Regions from separate parts of the Desulfitobacterium elongatum genome, predicted to be linked through region 1. Evidence: riboswitches for the same ligand, from Rfam matches in the RefSeq annotation. Region 1 holds a riboswitch; the other holds the start of a gene.
The links. A riboswitch is a leader RNA that binds a small molecule or an ion and turns the genes downstream of it on or off. The one in region 1 is predicted to bind S-adenosylmethionine.
Positions count from the first base shown of each region.

Region 2: another riboswitch for S-adenosylmethionine. It lies ahead of ACZ42W_RS17475 (homoserine dehydrogenase); the one in region 1 lies ahead of ACZ42W_RS20860 (methionine ABC transporter ATP-binding protein).

Region 1 covers NZ_AP038772.1:4,433,818-4,442,080, reverse strand. Annotated here, with positions in the region: gene ACZ42W_RS20885 (flavocytochrome c) at 1-765, shown strand, start outside; gene ACZ42W_RS20880 (MBL fold metallo-hydrolase) at 1,114-2,052, shown strand; gene ACZ42W_RS20875 (iron-containing alcohol dehydrogenase family protein) at 2,142-3,239, opposite strand; gene ACZ42W_RS20870 (MetQ/NlpA family ABC transporter substrate-binding protein) at 3,393-4,223, opposite strand; gene ACZ42W_RS20865 (methionine ABC transporter permease) at 4,244-4,918, opposite strand; gene ACZ42W_RS20860 (methionine ABC transporter ATP-binding protein) at 4,908-5,921, opposite strand; SAM riboswitch class I at 6,000-6,104, opposite strand; gene ACZ42W_RS20855 (PucR family transcriptional regulator) at 6,526-8,136, opposite strand.
Region 2 covers NZ_AP038772.1:3,682,948-3,691,210, forward strand. Annotated here, with positions in the region: gene tsaE (tRNA (adenosine(37)-N6)-threonylcarbamoyltransferase complex ATPase subunit type 1 TsaE) at 1-371, opposite strand, end outside; gene ACZ42W_RS17460 (amidohydrolase) at 490-1,674, opposite strand; gene ACZ42W_RS17465 (Tex family protein) at 1,701-3,866, opposite strand; gene ACZ42W_RS17470 (MFS transporter) at 3,983-5,176, opposite strand; gene ACZ42W_RS17475 (homoserine dehydrogenase) at 5,321-6,346, opposite strand; SAM riboswitch class I at 6,471-6,572, opposite strand; gene ACZ42W_RS17480 (two-component system sensor histidine kinase NtrB) at 6,593-7,780, opposite strand; gene ACZ42W_RS17485 (sigma-54-dependent transcriptional regulator) at 7,783-8,263, opposite strand, start outside.

The DNA.
Region 1 (8,263 bases):
TTGAAAGCCGTCGAAGAATACTTTAGTCAAGGCATTGTGACAGAATCAGACACTATCGAGGGGCTTGCCCAGAAGATTGGCGTGGACGCCTCTACCTTGAAAACGACCATGAACAACTATGCAGGCTACCAAAAATCGGGTAACGACACCGAATTTGGTCGAAAGAGTATGGAAGTACCACTCACATCTCCTAAATTCTATGCAGCAATATGTGCTCCAGCCGTCCATCATACTATGGGCGGGGTGAAAATCAATACCAGTGCAGAGGTTATCAGTAGGGAAGGGAAGGCTATTCCTGGCTTGTTTGCTGGCGGAGAGATTACCGGCGGTGTGCATGGTGGAAACCGTCTAGGTGGTAATGCGGTTGCTGATATCGTAATCTTTGGTCGCATTTCAGGTTCCTCTGCTGTTAAGTATGTCGTTGCTAACGGCGGCCATACCGAACCTACCATCAAAGTCCAGGCTGCTGTCGCTGAAGTAAAGCCTGAGGTAAAAGGCAACTATAAGGATGGCACCTACACTGGCACAGGAAACGGTAAGGGTGGCGAACTCACTGTTGAAGTTATTGTCCAAGGTGGCAATATCACCAAGATCACCCTTAAACAACATTCCGAAACTCCTGGCATTTTCGAAGCCGCTGAAAAGGGAGTTGTCGCAGAAATCATTAAAAAACAAACGACTGAAGTCGATGTAGTTTCAGGTGCCAGCAAGACAAGTGGCGGTATAAAAGAAGCTGTTGCCAATGCACTTAAAAACGCAAAATAAAACTTGATTTATCTAAACTGACATCGTTTTAATACGGTGTCAGTTTTATTTTAAGCAAGGTTTCCTTCGATGTATCGTACAGGAAAGCTTGTACCTCCGAACTAAATATCATTGGTTTTCATATAAATATAATACATAATGGAACTTAAGATAAGCTGAGCAAAAGCTGAAAGTTAGCTTAAAAATCATTACTCCCTTCGAAGTCGAGAGGACGTTTATTCCCTGTGAACCCTCGTTTGATTTGTCCGTGAGTGGATGATATTGTATAATATCGAGTATTCAAATGGAATTCGAACTTAGCTTTAGAATGGGCTTCGAATAATTCTAGACTCTCGAGGTAAAGATTGGATGCAAACGCAGGATAAAGGTATAACGCGAAGAAAATTTATCGCCTTTGGAGCAGTAGCTATAGGAGGCCTAGCATTAGCTTCGCAAATAAAAGGCATAGAGGATAACAAGAATAATATGATGACTCAACCAAAGTTTTACCCAACCCCCGAAAAGTGGAGGGATCAAGACTTATCATTGGCCTGGCTTGGTCATGCAGGGTTTTTAATTAATTTCTATGGGACTAAAATATTGATAGATCCTGTTTTCTATGAAAGAATCGGAATTACCCCCGTCAGTAATTATACAATTGGAGTTAAACGATATGTTTGCAGTCCTTTAACGGCAGCTCAAATCGGTAAAGTCGATCTAATCATTTGTTCTCATGCGCATACCGATCATTTTGATTTCCCGACGCTTCGTGATTTACAATCCACAAAAACGTCCATCTTAACCGCAAAAAATACGAAATCCCTTTGGAATGGCCTGAATTATAACTCTGTTGATGAAATCCATTGGGGAGATGAAAAGCAATATGGGGAATTATCGGTAAAAGCTATTGAGGGCAAGCATTGGGGAGCAAGGCTTCCATGGAACCAAGAGATGAAAGCAAATAGTATTTTGCTCTCCAAAAATGGGGTTAATATCTTTTTTGGAGCGGATACGGGGTACACTGAGTCAATTCAGCAACAACTTCGTGAAGTAGACATTGAATTAGCAATTATGGGGATTGGAGCTTATTCTCCAAAGTCCTTCGAGCCACGTCATGCCACGCCTGAACAAGCGATTCAGATGGCTGAGGAAATGGGGGCCAAGAAGGTTTTGCCAATGCATTGGGGAACTTTCAAATTATCACAGGAACCCATGGATGAACCGATTAAGCGATTCAATCAGGCATTAGCCGGTCAGTTAGATAAAATTGCAATCCAAGATATTGGAGCAACATGGATCAAGGCATAGTTGAATTAATGAATACAAGGGGACGTTTTGTGTTAAACGAAACGTCCCCTTGGTTCTGAACGGCTTGATTTTCTTCATGATACTATTTATTAGCTAACACTATTCAGAACTTCTTGTTCAAGGTTAGCTATTGCTTCACTTACTCTTGAGGAAGTGATGGGCCCGATGGGCATAACATGAATCGATTCTTCAGGAACGACTGATTTTGTGGCAATGGCGTTAATGATATCTTCAGTGATCTCCTTGATTCCTAGATGAGTTAACGAAATCGGCAAGCTAAGTTTGTTATAAAAAGGAATCAAGAGTTTGATTTCCTCCCACTTCCCCTCTAATACAAGCTGAACAAGAATGCCGTAGGCTACTTTCTCTCCATGTAGGGCATGATGAGTTTCTTCTAGGATAGTTAGTCCATTATGAATAGCGTGGGCACCTGCAATTCTTCCATAATGATCACCAAATCCGCCTACCATTCCACCAAGAACGATAATAGTCTCAACAACTTTAACGAAGTCATCGTTTAGAATGCCTGTTTCAGCTGCTTTTATTGCCCCTTCTGAATGTTGAAGTAATATATCTTTACATTGTCTAGCAGCATAGTGGGAAATTTGTAAAGGCACAGGTTTGTTATCAATAATTGATATTTGGACATCTGCTTCATACCATTTTGCAAGTGTATCACCGATACCGGCGGTAAGCAGGTTAATCGGCGCATTGACTAGAATTCTAGGCTCGATTAATACGAGACTAGCGCTTTCTGGAAAAATGTCATAACGAATAAAGGCTCCAGATTCATCGTAAATGACACTAAGTGGCGTCCAGGGAGAACAATTAGAGGCGAGTGTAGGAACGAGGACAAAGGCCTTATGTGCCAAATGGCTTGCTGCTTTTACTAGATCGAGTACTTTTCCACCACCTACCGCGATGAGTGCATCATAGGAATTTCTATTGATGATTTCTTTTACCGTTTCAATTTCAGTGATAGAGCAATCGCCACCATACGTGTAGTCTTCAGATTTAATCTTGCTGAACTCTGGCCAAAATGTCTTTGCCGCCTGCCAGGACTTTTCCCCATGAACCACGAGGACTTTTTCAAATCCTCGATCCAATAGCTTAGATTCTAGGTGTTCTAAAATACCTTCATTTAAAATGTATTCACTTGGTGCTCCATGTACTGAAAAGCTTTCCATAGTTATCACTCATTCCTTAGCTAAGATTTTCCCGATAAGGATGGAATCAAAACTCCACCTGAAGAAAGTTCTCTATATCTTAGAAAACGGGCAGTATTCCCCAATCTAAACAACAGGTTAGGGAAGACTGCCCAAATTAGTCTTTATTAAGTCTTATTTTTTCATCCAGCTTGGTTTTCCGAAACCTTTAAATTCTGTATCAATGACTTTCACAAATTCTGGAGATTCGATAACGGCTTTTATATCTTTAGCAATTTGTGAACCTTCATTGCTAGCTGTTACAGCGACAATATTACGATAAGGATCAAGCATATTTTCAAGGGCTAAGGCATCAAGCAAGTTCATTTTAGCAGCAAGTGCAAAGTTTCCAGGTACGGCTGCTAGATCTACGCTGTCCACAGAACGAGGAAGTTGACCGGATTCAAGCGGTTTGAATACTAATTTCTTTGGATTTTCAACGATATCTTTCTCTGAAACCTTTAGTGGATTCGCATCTTTATTTACTTTAATTATCCCTTTATCTTGTAGAGTATTAAAAGCACGGGCAGCATTGGTAGGGTCATTAGGAATACTAACAGTTGCTCCCGTTTTAACTTCATCGAGTGATTTATAGGTCTTTGAATAAATGCCCATGGGTGCTGTTGGAACGGAGATCAAGGCCGTTAAATCCATCTTATTCTCTTTTTCAAAGTTTTCCATGTAAATTGTGTGCTGGAATAGATTGGCTTGAATATCGCCATTATTCAATGCTTTATTGGGTTGGATGTAATCGCTGAACTCAACAACTTTTACGGTATAGCCCAATTTTTCTAAACCAGGTTTAATGGCTTTTGTCACCATGTCACTGTAAGGACCAGCAGTAGCACCAAATTTGATTTCTTTGGATGTTGTGCTTGCCGTTTGTCCACCACTTTTGCTACTGCCGCAAGCGGTTAAAACTCCTACCACTAAAAGTAAAGTCAATACGGTTAACCATTTTCTCATCTTATCTTCCCTCTTTCTTCTTATTTTCTTTTATCTACAACTTTGGCAATAAAATCACCAGCAAATTGGATAAGCTGAACTAAAATAACTAAAATCAAAACGGTTGAAATCATGATAGTGTTGTCATAGCGATAATAGCCGAAGCGAATGGCCAAATCACCTATTCCGCCACCGCCAACTGTACCGGCCATGGCCGAAAAACCAATCAAACTAATGAGTGTTAAGGTAACACCAGAAATAATTCCGGATCTAGCTTCGAGGAGCAGCACTTCCTTGATGATCATCCAGGGAGTTGCACCAGCGGCTATCGCAGCCTCAATGACTCCTTTATCAATCTCACGTAAAGCCGTTTCCACGATACGTGCAAAAAATGGAATTGCAGCAACAGAAAGGGAAACACTTGCTGCAGTAGGGCCGATGGTCGTACCCACTAGAAAGTCTGTCAAGGGAATGAGTGCGACAAGTAAAATGATGAACGGAATCGATCGTACCAAATTAACGACAAATCCTAAAACATTTTGAAGCACCCGATTTTCCAAGAACAAGCCTTTGTCAGTGATATATAAGAAGATTCCGATGGGCAAGCCAATTAAAATCGCGACAACCAAGGAGATGGAAATCATATAGATGGTTTGAATAAACGCTGAATTGATTTCAGGGATAAGTTCTACAAAATGATTAAATTCAAAGCCCATTTTGTAACACCTCCACTTGTACTGCCCTGCTTTCGATATACTGTAGGGCCTTTGCGATTTCTTCCTTTTGCCCGTTTAGTTCCATAATAAAGATGCCAAGCGGCAATTCTTGAATATATTCAATGGAACCATGGAGGAAATTACCGTGAACGTTAAATTTCTGGAGCGTATCGGAAATGACACCCTCTCCAGCGACCTCTCCCTTGAAGGTCACCTTGATAATTGGTCCTTTGCAGCTCTCTAAGATAACCTCTGGGATTTCGAAGGAAACAACACTCGCTATGAATTCTTTGGTGAGTTCGGCTTTCGGGTTTGCAAATATATCATAGACAGAGCCTTCTTCGATAACTTTTCCGTCTTGCATGATTGCCATTCGGTCGCAAATTTCCTTCACAACGTTCATTTCATGAGTGATCAAAACAATCGTTATATTAAGCTCTGTATTAATCTTTTTTAATAAATTTAGGATTGATTTTGTCGTCGTCGGGTCTAGGGCTGAAGTGGCTTCATCACATAAAAGTACAGTGGGATTATTAGCAAGGGCACGAGCGATACCTACCCTTTGTTTTTGTCCTCCGCTCAGCTGTGAAGGATAGACATCTCTTTTGTCGGCTAGACCGACCATTTCGAGGAGTTCTTCAACTCTCTCTTTAATTTTCACTGTCGGTACTTTAGCAGCTTTAAGGGAAAATGCTACGTTCTCAAACACCGTTTTTTGACTGATCAAATAGAAATGCTGAAAAATCATCCCTATTTTTAAGCGTGCACGGCGTAGGTCTTCACTGTTTAAGGAAGTAAGATCCTTCCCGTTAACGAAAATGCTCCCTGAGGTTGGCCTTTCTAACAGGTTAATACAGCGAATCAATGAACTTTTTCCAGCGCCTGAGTAACCAACGATTCCAAAAACTTCACCTTCTTGAACAGTCAAGGACACATTATCGACTCCCTTTACTGTTCCATTCTTTGTATCATAAACCTTTGAGAGATTACGAATTTCAATCATATCATTCCCTCCTTTTTATCAGTAGTTTAAAAAATGTCCCTTTCAAACTGAAAGGGACATCGAAAATATCTCTGTTTCGACTTATCTTTCAGAATGTTAGTCATTCTGCAGGATTTAGCACCTTCCCAAATAGGGGGTTGCCGGACGTCATAGGGCCAGTCCCTCGGTCACTCTGAATAAGGATAACTCTATATTTAGTTGTAAAATAATACTAAGTATTCCTATACGACTATTTACACTTAGCTATTGATTGGATTTATACTATTACATAACAGAAGTAATGTCAATAGATTTCTTTAAAATAGATATCTTCCAAGTGATACCTTGCAGAGAGGAAGGGGAACACGTAATAAGGGGACGGGACATCGTTTCATGTTGTGGCCCGTCTAAAGATGCAAAACTTTTTTGTCAAATTAGCTCATAATGTCCGTAATGCGAAGACGGGTACGCCGCAGGCAGAGGTGATTCAAACGGTTTGATGAGCTGGATATAGATGGACTCAGGCGTCTTCTTCAGAGCGGATGTCGGGAGTCTGGCTGATCTCAAAACTAAAGTTTCTCTACAAAAACCGGAGGTTCCAATTATGGAAGCTCCGGTTTTTGTTCTAATATGACCCAAGTTTAGCGAGGATATATGCGGTGTTTAATATGTATTTCCCCTGCGTTGTAAAGTAATCAATATTTGTCAAGTCTGCTATCTTTTGAAGACGATAACGTAATGTGCTGGGATGAATATGCAGATCAGCAGCAGCTTTTTCCAATGTACCAATGGTAAGACACTTTTCCAAGGTAAGAAAAAGCTCTGTTTGATACTTTTTATCATAATTTTCTAGAGGAAGAATTACATTTCGCTTTAAGAATGTATGCTCATCGGTATTGAGCATGTGGGAAGCCATACGTATTTCGAGGTAATCTCTATAAACGTGAATGGATTGATCAGGAAAAAATGCTTTTCCAAACCGAATCGCTTGCTTTGCCGCCTCGTAACAATGAGGGATTCCGGTTAAATCGGTTTCAATCATACTACACCCAATATACATATGGTTTTTTATTTCGGAGAGTTCAGACAAATTATCCAATACACTTCTCATGGTGTCTTCCCTCATATGACACGATGTGCTTGGAAAAGAAACAAAAGCCATATATCCATCTGCAACTGAATGAACCAAGCTTTTTGGGAAAAGAGCTTGTATATAACGAGAGATTGATTGCAGCCTTGAACGGAAAATATACGGGCTTTCCTGCTTTATTTTCGACTTAGAGGTCAAAACCAGAACATAGTAGTTTGTGTTTGGAATAACCCCTAGAAGTTGTAGTCGATCACGAACAATATCTTCATCAGAATGATGGAACAGAAGCTCATCAATGATAGCGGTGGTCATGCGCTGTTCAGTTTCTAAGACAAGCTGCTTTTCGAGCAACTTGATGGATATAAATGAAACCATCTGTTGGATAAACAACAATTCGCGTTCGTTGATTTGTGCGTCTTTTTGCAAGAGGAAATAACCTATGATGTTGTTATGAGCTAGGCATGGAAATACAAAATAATTTTTAATTGATATATAAGCTAAGCCGTTACGAACCAACTTCTTTTTATTGATTATTTCTTCTCCCAGAATTAAGGCTTTTATATCTTCTAAAGGTTCGGTATTCGTTTCGGGATACTGCGCCAGTATTTCCCAACAGGCAGATAGACAAGCACAGTTGCCTTCTAAATGTTTTCCAATGATCTTGATGAAATAGTCAAGCTTTTCGCCGCATAAAACAGCGCGATAAAGTTGTTCATGTTGTTCATTGATCCCTTTAATTATATTGAATTGGTAATTAATGATCTCTGAAGTGACGGCAGAAATAATATCTCTAAAAGGCAAATCCTTATCACTGATTACAAATAAGGGCAGTTTATATTCTTCTGCAATCTTTATGATGCTTTTCGGAACCTTGTCGATAAAGCGGTTAATTTTCAGGATAATTCCGCTGATGTTCTTTTTTGCAAGTTTAGTAACAACCTCTGGAATAAGCTCAAGGTTATCCCGATAAGTGTAAAAGGTTGTCAAAACCAACAGACCGTTACCCAGGTTTTTGTCTGCAAAGTCAGGAACTTCCAATACGGTTATATATTGAAGTTCACGTCCCAGTCCGTCTGCGCCGGCGATTAAATGGATTTCATTCTTAAATATTTCTAGATTGCAGAGATCTGAAACATGGATACTCATTTTTTGCCTCCCATGCTTCTTTTTATCTTTGTTTAAAAAGCATTGTGTGCAGCGGAAGTCGCTGAAGTTTCCCTTATTAAAGTTTTCCTATATTAACTTAGACTAGCATAGGAGAACGATATACGTC
Region 2 (8,263 bases), 750 kb from region 1:
CGGTCCTCTGGCAAATAGTCACGAGCAATCTCAGGCCACTCAATCAAGCAGATGCTATCTTCTTGAAAGGCATCTTCTACCCCGATCACTTCGACTTCTTCTGGATGTTTTAAACGATACAAATCCATGTGAATTAAGCGAATTGGAACACCCTGCGCAAATCCGGAATACTCTTGCATGAAGGTAAAGGTCGGGCTAGTCATCGGTTCCTCAATCCCTAAAGCTTCACCGATTCCTTTCGCTAAGACGGTCTTTCCCGCTCCCAAATCACCGATTAGGCAAATGATATCTCCACCCTTGAGAATCCTCCCAAGTTGCTTCCCTAAGTTTAACGTATCTACTGGACTTAAACTTTGAACCTGTTGGCTCATCGTCTCGAAATCCCCCTTGTACACCTATTGTTCACGAAGGCTGATTCACGCTTTATCTTTATTCTAACCCTATCATCACAGGAATAAAAGAACAGGGGGAGTTATCCGTATATTTCCGTTATGCTTTTTCCCCCGTTTGGTCCTTAATAATCTTTCCGCTAATGATTACGGTTTCTGGGCGAGCCTGCAAGGTAAAAGGATGCTCACTCCAGATTACGATATCTGCATCTTTCCCAACTTCCAGAGATCCTAGCCGCTGAGCTACTCCCAGTATTTCAGCCGGATTGATTGTGATGGCCTTTAGGGCTTCCTCTTCATCCATACCCGCCTTCATCGCCAAGGCAGCACAGAGAGGTAATTGCTCGATAGGAGTCACAGAATGATCCGTAATAATCGCAACTTTTACTCCTGCTCGGGCCAAAATTCCCGGGGTCTCAAACGATTTATCCTTCAATTCAACCTTCGCGCGATTCACTAAGCATGGTCCAACGACGGCTGGATAACCGTATTCCGCTAATTCTTCGGCAATCTTATGTCCTTCAGTACAATGCTCGATTACGAGATCCACCTTAAACTCTTGTGCAATCCGAATCGCCGTCATAATATCATCAGCACGGTGAGCATGTGCACGGAGGGGGATTTCTCGTTTAATAACACGAAGCAAGTTTTCCATTCCAAGATCCCGCTCAGGCATTTTCTCAGGATCTTCAATCCCCTGATCGAGCTTCTCTAGATACGTCTGAGCATCGACAAGCGTTTGACGCAAAAGAGAGGCTGTCGCCATACGAGTCATGGGCATCTTCTTTTGTTCTCCGTACACCGCTTTAGGATTTTCTCCAAAAGCGACCTTCAACCCTGCTGGTTCGCGAACGATCATTTTATCTACGATTTTGCCCGCCGTCTTTAGAACCACTCCTGTCCCACCGATTACATTCCCGCTTCCGGGTGTGGAAAAAACTGCGGTGACTCCCCCAAGACGTGCATCCCGAAAGCCCTCATCTTCCGGATTGATTCCATCAAGCGCACGAAGCTCTGGGGTCAAGGGATCTGTCATCTCATTAAGGTCATCGCCCTCGGATTGATAGATTTCTTCTCCAATCCCGACATGACAATGTGCATCGATAAATCCCGGCAGGACCCACTTTCCTTCCGCTTCGATGATCTGAGCATCGGCTGGAGCCTCAAGACTCTCTCCTAGTGCCTTAATCTTAGTTCCTTCAATTAAAATGCTTCCCATAAATTCTTGGCCTTTCATGGTCTTAATTCGACCATTATGAATAAAAAGGCTTGTATTTGCGTTCATGTTTGTCCTCCAGTTTAATCCTAATTTTATATAGAAACCTGAGCATTCACAGGGATGTCCTTCATTGATAGACTGACTCGCTCCCGAGCCGAGTCAATTCCAAGGACCCGAACCTTCACGATATCACCGACTGAAAGGACTTCAATCGGGTGCTTAATAAACTTGTCACTTACTTGCGAGATATGAACTAATCCATCATGTTTCACTCCGATGTCAATGAAGGCGCCAAAATCGACGATGTTTCTCACCGTTCCTTCGAGAATCATCCCTTCCTTCAGATCTTCAAGGTGAGTTACATCCTGACGCAATTTAGGCCGTGGCAAATCTTCACGTGGGTCCCGTCCTGGGCGTTGTAGTGCGGAGAGTATATCCTTAACCGTCGGAATTCCTGCTTCAAATTCCTGGGCTAATTCTTCGGGACTCATTACTGCTAGAGCCAAGCGCACATCCGTGGACCGATCTCGTAAATCGTTTAGCGCGAAACCTGCCTTACGCAAAATATTCTCTGCCAATTCATATGACTCTGGGTGAACCGGCGTATTCTCCAAAGGATTCGCACCCTCTGGAATCCGAATAAAGCCTGCGCATTGAATATAGGTCTGTTCACCTAGCCTGGGAACTTTCTTGAGTTGAGCCCGCTTCTGGAACTTTCCATGCTCTTCTCGGTAAGCGACAATATTCTTCGCAATGGTTGGCTTGAGCCCTGCGACATACTGAAGAAGTGAAGGAGAGGCTGTATTCAAATCCACTCCTACTGCATTCACTGCCGACTCAACCACTCCTTGTAAGGACCCTTCAAGCCGCTTGGGTTGGACATCATGTTGGTATTGTCCGACTCCTACTGCTTTTGGTTCAATCTTTACAAGCTCGGCGAGTGGATCTTGTAGTCTACGAGCGATTGAAACTGCACTCCGTAAAGATAAATCAAACTCTGGGAATTCTTCTCCAGCGAGTTTCGAAGCGGAATATACAGACGCTCCTGCTTCACTGACGATGACATACTCAGAAGCTAAGCCACTCTCTCGAATGAGCTCCGCTGTAACTTCCTCAGTTTCGCGGGATGCTGTACCATTCCCAATCGCAATCACATCGACCTGATATTTATCAATCTCTTCCCGAAGGATCCTTTTAGCCTCTTCTCGCTTATTCTGAGGAGGATGAGGATAAATAACACCAACGTGGTGAAGCTTTCCTGTATCATCCACGACTGCGAATTTGCACCCGGTCCGGAAACCTGGATCGAGTCCTAGTACGACTTTTCCCCGTACAGGTGGTTGAAGGAGAAGTTGCCGTAAATTAGCAGCGAAAACCTTAATTGCTTGTTCCTCTGCTTTTTCCATGAGTTCAGCTCGAACTTCACGTTCAATGGAGGGAGCAATTAAGCGTTTATAGGAGTCTTCTGCTGCGTTGGCTACGAGTGCAGAGGAGGGTCCTTGCTTTACAAACACTTGGTTAATCAAGGCGAGGACTTGCTCTGGTGGTACTTCAACCTTCACTGTCAGAAACTCCTCTTTTTCTCCTCGATTCAGAGCAAGAATTCGGTGCGGGGGAATTCTTCTTACGGGCTCCCGATAGTCATAATACATCTCATAAGGAGAACGTTCCTCCGCTTTCTTTCCTGCAGTAACTAGGTCGGCCAGTCGAAACGTTGCTTCCCGAATCCGTTTGCGCATCGTGGCATTATCAGAGATCATCTCCGCTATAATATCCGACGCTCCACTCAAGGCCTCTTCACTGTTTTCTACCCCAAGTTCTGGGTTAATATACTTTTTAGCCTCTTCTACGGGTTGACCCTTGGGATATTGTTCCATAATCCATAGTGCCAGTGGTTCTAGGCCCTTTTCTTTGGCCACAGTAGCCCGTGTCCGACGTTTCTGCTTATATGGACGGTAGAGATCTTCCACTTCTTGAAGAATCTTTGCCTTTTGGATTTGATTCGCAAGTTCTTCCGTTAATTTTCCTTGCTCATCAATCAGTCGAAGGACTTCCCCTTTACGTTGCTCTAAATTCCGTAAATACTCTAAACGCTCGACGATGCTACGTAGAGCATTTTCATCGAGTTCCCCAGTAGCCTCTTTACGATATCGAGCTATAAAAGGAATTGTATTCCCTGCATCGAGAAGTTGAATCGCTTCTTTTACTTGATTCGGACGTAAGCCGATTTCTTGTGCAATCTGTTGAGTAAATTCCAAAGGTTAATACCTCCTATGTAGGAAACTAACAAGTTCTCAATTTTTTATTATAACATCCTTTTCCTAAAAAGCTAAAGAAAGAAAATAGAGCAGGCCACTTTAAGCCTGCTCATCGACTACTCGGTTCTACTCATTAACTCTTCTTTTTCTACACGTTTAAGCTTATAGAGGTGCATCGAGGTGATAAGAAGCAATCCCCAAAGGACAAAGACATACCCTTTCTGTCCCCCGATATCATACCCAATTGCTCCAATCGTCGGTCCTAGCATTTGACCTAGAATATTGCTTGTCTGGGAAAAGCTCATGTACTGTGCGACTTCTCCTTCTTGGGCAAGTGAAGCGATATAGGGAGTATACACCGCCGCCATTAGCATCTCTGCTAGGGTCATTAACCCTAATAAAAGATAGTAGCGGATAGCTCCACCTGGGAAGAGCAGTAAGCCCCAAGCCAAGGCAGACAAAGCAATTGCTATTCGGAGAAGTTTGAAGAACGAGAAGTCCTGCGTACGATTTGTGATAAAAACCTGTCCGACGACCACTCCTGCAGTGTTGATGAGAAGGAGGTAAGATAACGTCCTTCCTTTATCCTGAAAGGCGTCATTCACGACTACTGTAAAGGATGAAAAGAGTTGGAGCTGAACCATCAAAAAAAACACACCAGTAGTCACGGCCCATAGAAGTTGTCGATCTCTCTTCAACAATTTAAAAGCCCTCAGTGGATTTTTCATTTGGTTTGTCAAAATTTCATGCTTTTTTAAAGTCCTTCCCGTCTCACGCATAAGAAGCACCGTAAAACCCGTGAGCAGATACGCGACTATCGTACCGAGAATTGCTAACTCACGATGCGTAAAAAAGAGTAAACTGCCGACAAGAGGGCCAAGCGCAAAGCCCAAGTTTGCCATCATCCTGAGGATAGCAAAAGCTTCACGGTGACGATCCCGAGGGATGACTTCAGTGACCATCGCCATGGCTGCAGGACGATAAAAGTTGGAAAGGATTAGAAATAAGACATATCCCGCATACACCCATATAAAATTCGAATTCAACATTAGAGTAAGCACTAAGCCTGAGCCTACGAGAGAAAAAAGCATAATAGGCTTTCGACCGTAATAATCAGCCAATACCCCTCCCCAGGAGGTGCTAAACAGTTGAAAAAATTGAGGGAGTGCTGTCATGAGAGTAACCACCCAAGTCGGGAAGCCGCCTTCTTGCTTAAGGTATATCAACATGAAGGGGATAAACATAGAGCGACCAAATCCCGTAAGAAAATCCCCGAAAACCCTTAGCCAAAAGTCCATAGGAAACCGCATTTTGTTTTGCCTCACTTTAACATCTGATGATTAGAACAAAAACTATAATTTCGGCAACCTAGGAAGCTTTTCCTCCCACTGAATAACATTTTTCACTGACTACTGCTTCTTCCTCATTAGCAGAGTTTATCTTAACTGAAGATTTTACTTGGCAATAATTTCAACCCGCTGTTCGAGTAAAACCCTTTGTGCCACCTCTAACACATCGGATAACACTGCTCCACCCGTCGCTAAACCACCCGCACCAGGTCCCTTCCAGAACAAATTTCCGACCAGATGTGTTCTTAAGGATAATCCATTATCCACACCAGAAACTTGACTTAAGACATCATTTACGGGGAGCCACTCCAAACCAACCTTGGCCTTTATCCGTTCAAGTCCCACGAAATCTAAAGCTTCAGGATAGAGCAAAGAAGCCTTAGCCACTAATTTGGGGACACACCCTATTTTCTTTTGTTCCTCGATTTCTTCAGCGCTCACATCCTGAATTCCTGTGATATCAACGTCTTCAACCCGGATATTTATGTCAAAACATTCACGGCAAAGAATGACGAGTTTACAGGCAGCATCAAGTCCACTGACATCCATCGTCGGATCACTCTCAGCATAACCCGCTCTTTGTGCATCCAACAGTGCCTCTTCATATCCTTTTCCGGATTCAGCCATTTGCGTAAGGATAAAATTCGTAGTTCCATTTAAAATCCCACGTAGTTCTTCGACTCGATCCCCCAAAAGCCCATGCTGAATCGTTCTGAGGATCGGAATACCACCGAGTACACTTCCCTCGTAAAGCAACCGGACACCCTTCTTATAGGCAATTTCCTGTAATTCAACACCGTGAATTGCCAGCAAAAGTTTGTTTGCAGTAACTACATGCTTACCATTCAGAAGAGCCTGCTTGACATAGGAATACGTGGGGTGCTCATTTCCCATAACTTCAACGATTACGTTAATGTCCGGGTCCTGAAGGATATCTCCAGAATTCTTTGTTAAGGTAATGCCTTCGATTTCCCGTTCTTTAGTTAAATCGCGGACCAAAGCTTTCGTGATCTGGAGATTTCTCCCTAGATCCAGAACAATTTTATCTGAATGAGACAGTATCCCTTTCACCAGCCCTTGACCCACTGTTCCAAAGCCTAATAGTCCGATACGCACCGATTTTTCTTGCATAAACTCTTCCTCCCCCATCCATCTATCCGTCAAACAAGGTGACGATTCTATCCCATGTGTTGATTCGGAAGAATAAGAAAAGCCCTTCCATTCCAAGGAAGAGCTCTAACGTCATATGATCGTTCACTCATCTTCCAGGAATAATCCTGCAGGAATTAGCACCTCTGCCAAATAGGCCGGTTGCTGGGTTTCATCGGGCCAGTCCCTCCACCACTCTGGATGAGAAATATTCAATTTCTAAAACTATTATATGACAGGGGACAAATTAATGTCAATAGTTGTAGGTAAGGTTGTCGCTGCAGTGATTGGCAATAAAACCTCAGCCCTAACCCCACCTGACGATACGTTCGTTAAGGTAATCCTTCCTCGGTGCTGTTGAAGAATCCGATGAACTATGGAAAGACCTAACCCCGTTCCTTTTTCCTTTGTTGTATAAAAGGGATTGAACATATTGGCTATCACCTCGGCAGAAATTCCTGGACCTTGATCTGTAATGGCAAAGCCCACCCCTTCTTCGTTCCGTATCCCCTCGATGATAATTCTACCTCTCGGATTTTCGCTCTCCTTCTGGGCCTCTAAAGCGTTTATCAGTAGATTGAGTATCACTTGTTTCATCTGATCCCTATCCACCTCGACTGTAATTCCCACGACATCAGTAATTCTCAGTTCAAGAACCAGCCCTGCCTCTTCAATCAAAGGCTTCACGGTATCTGAACCCTCTTGTAGTAGTTCACTCAGACGAACAACTTGCCAGTTAGGTTCTTTCGGACGTGCAAAGCTCAAGAACTCCGTCAGCAATCGATTCAGTCTGTTTGTTTCTTCTTGCAAGACACGGCAATATTCAGAAACCGCTTGATCCCCAGACTTTTCCCTAGCAAGGAGTTGGATAGTCACCCGAATGATTCCCAAAGGGTTTCTGATTTCATGGGCTAAGCCCGCACTCAGCTGGCCTAGGGCTGTTAATCGTTCACTACGGCGAATCTCCGCCTCGAGACGCTGGCGTTCTTGGGCTTCTACTTCTAACTTCCTAACTAAGTCTTCCTTTACATCGAGCGCTTTCTTCAGATTCTGAGTTGCCTTCCTCTCTTGATCCACCAGAAAGCCTGTAAACCATCCAAAACCATTAATAAGAAGGATCTCTACCCACTGGGTATATTTCGCTTCTGTACTCATGGACATTTGATAGTCTGCCATAAACGGGAGAAACAAAACAGTGATAATTAATCCACTTCCGATTCCGCCAAAAGGTCCGAAGCGTATGGCAGCATAAATAACCGGAATATAGTAGCCAAACTGGAGAAGTAAATGGTAATCGACTGAATAGTGATAACTCGTATAGTGAATCCCTGTTAGCACAGAAATAAGCCCACTAATAATAAGTAAATCAAGGATAGTTCTTAACGGAAGCTTTCGTAACCCAAGATTCTTCGGCACGATCAATCCCTCCTGCTTTTTTGCCGGTCAATTCCGTGCTTCTCCAATCGGTAGAGAAAAGCATGCCGAGATAAGCCAAGGAGTTGTGCCGCATGCGTTTGATTCCCTTCCGCACGCTCTAAAGCTTGCTCCAGAAGAGATTTTTCCAATTCCTCTAGAGATATTCCTTCGGAAGGTAAGTTCAGCGGTTGATTTGCCCCTCCACGCTTCTCTTGCCTTAGCAAATCAGGTACCCACTCTACTCCAATCTCTTGATCTGGGCAAATAATAACCATTCGCTCCACAATATTTTGAAGTTCACGGACATTCCCGGGCCATTCGTAGCAAATAAACCTCTCTATGACCTCATCGCTAAATTTTTTCAGCGTCCCTGTGGGACTTAACTTCTGAAGAAAATGCTGAACTAAAAGCGGAATATCTTCTATCCTTTCCCTTAAAGGAGGAAGGTTAATTGGGAATACGCTCAGACGATAGTATAAATCT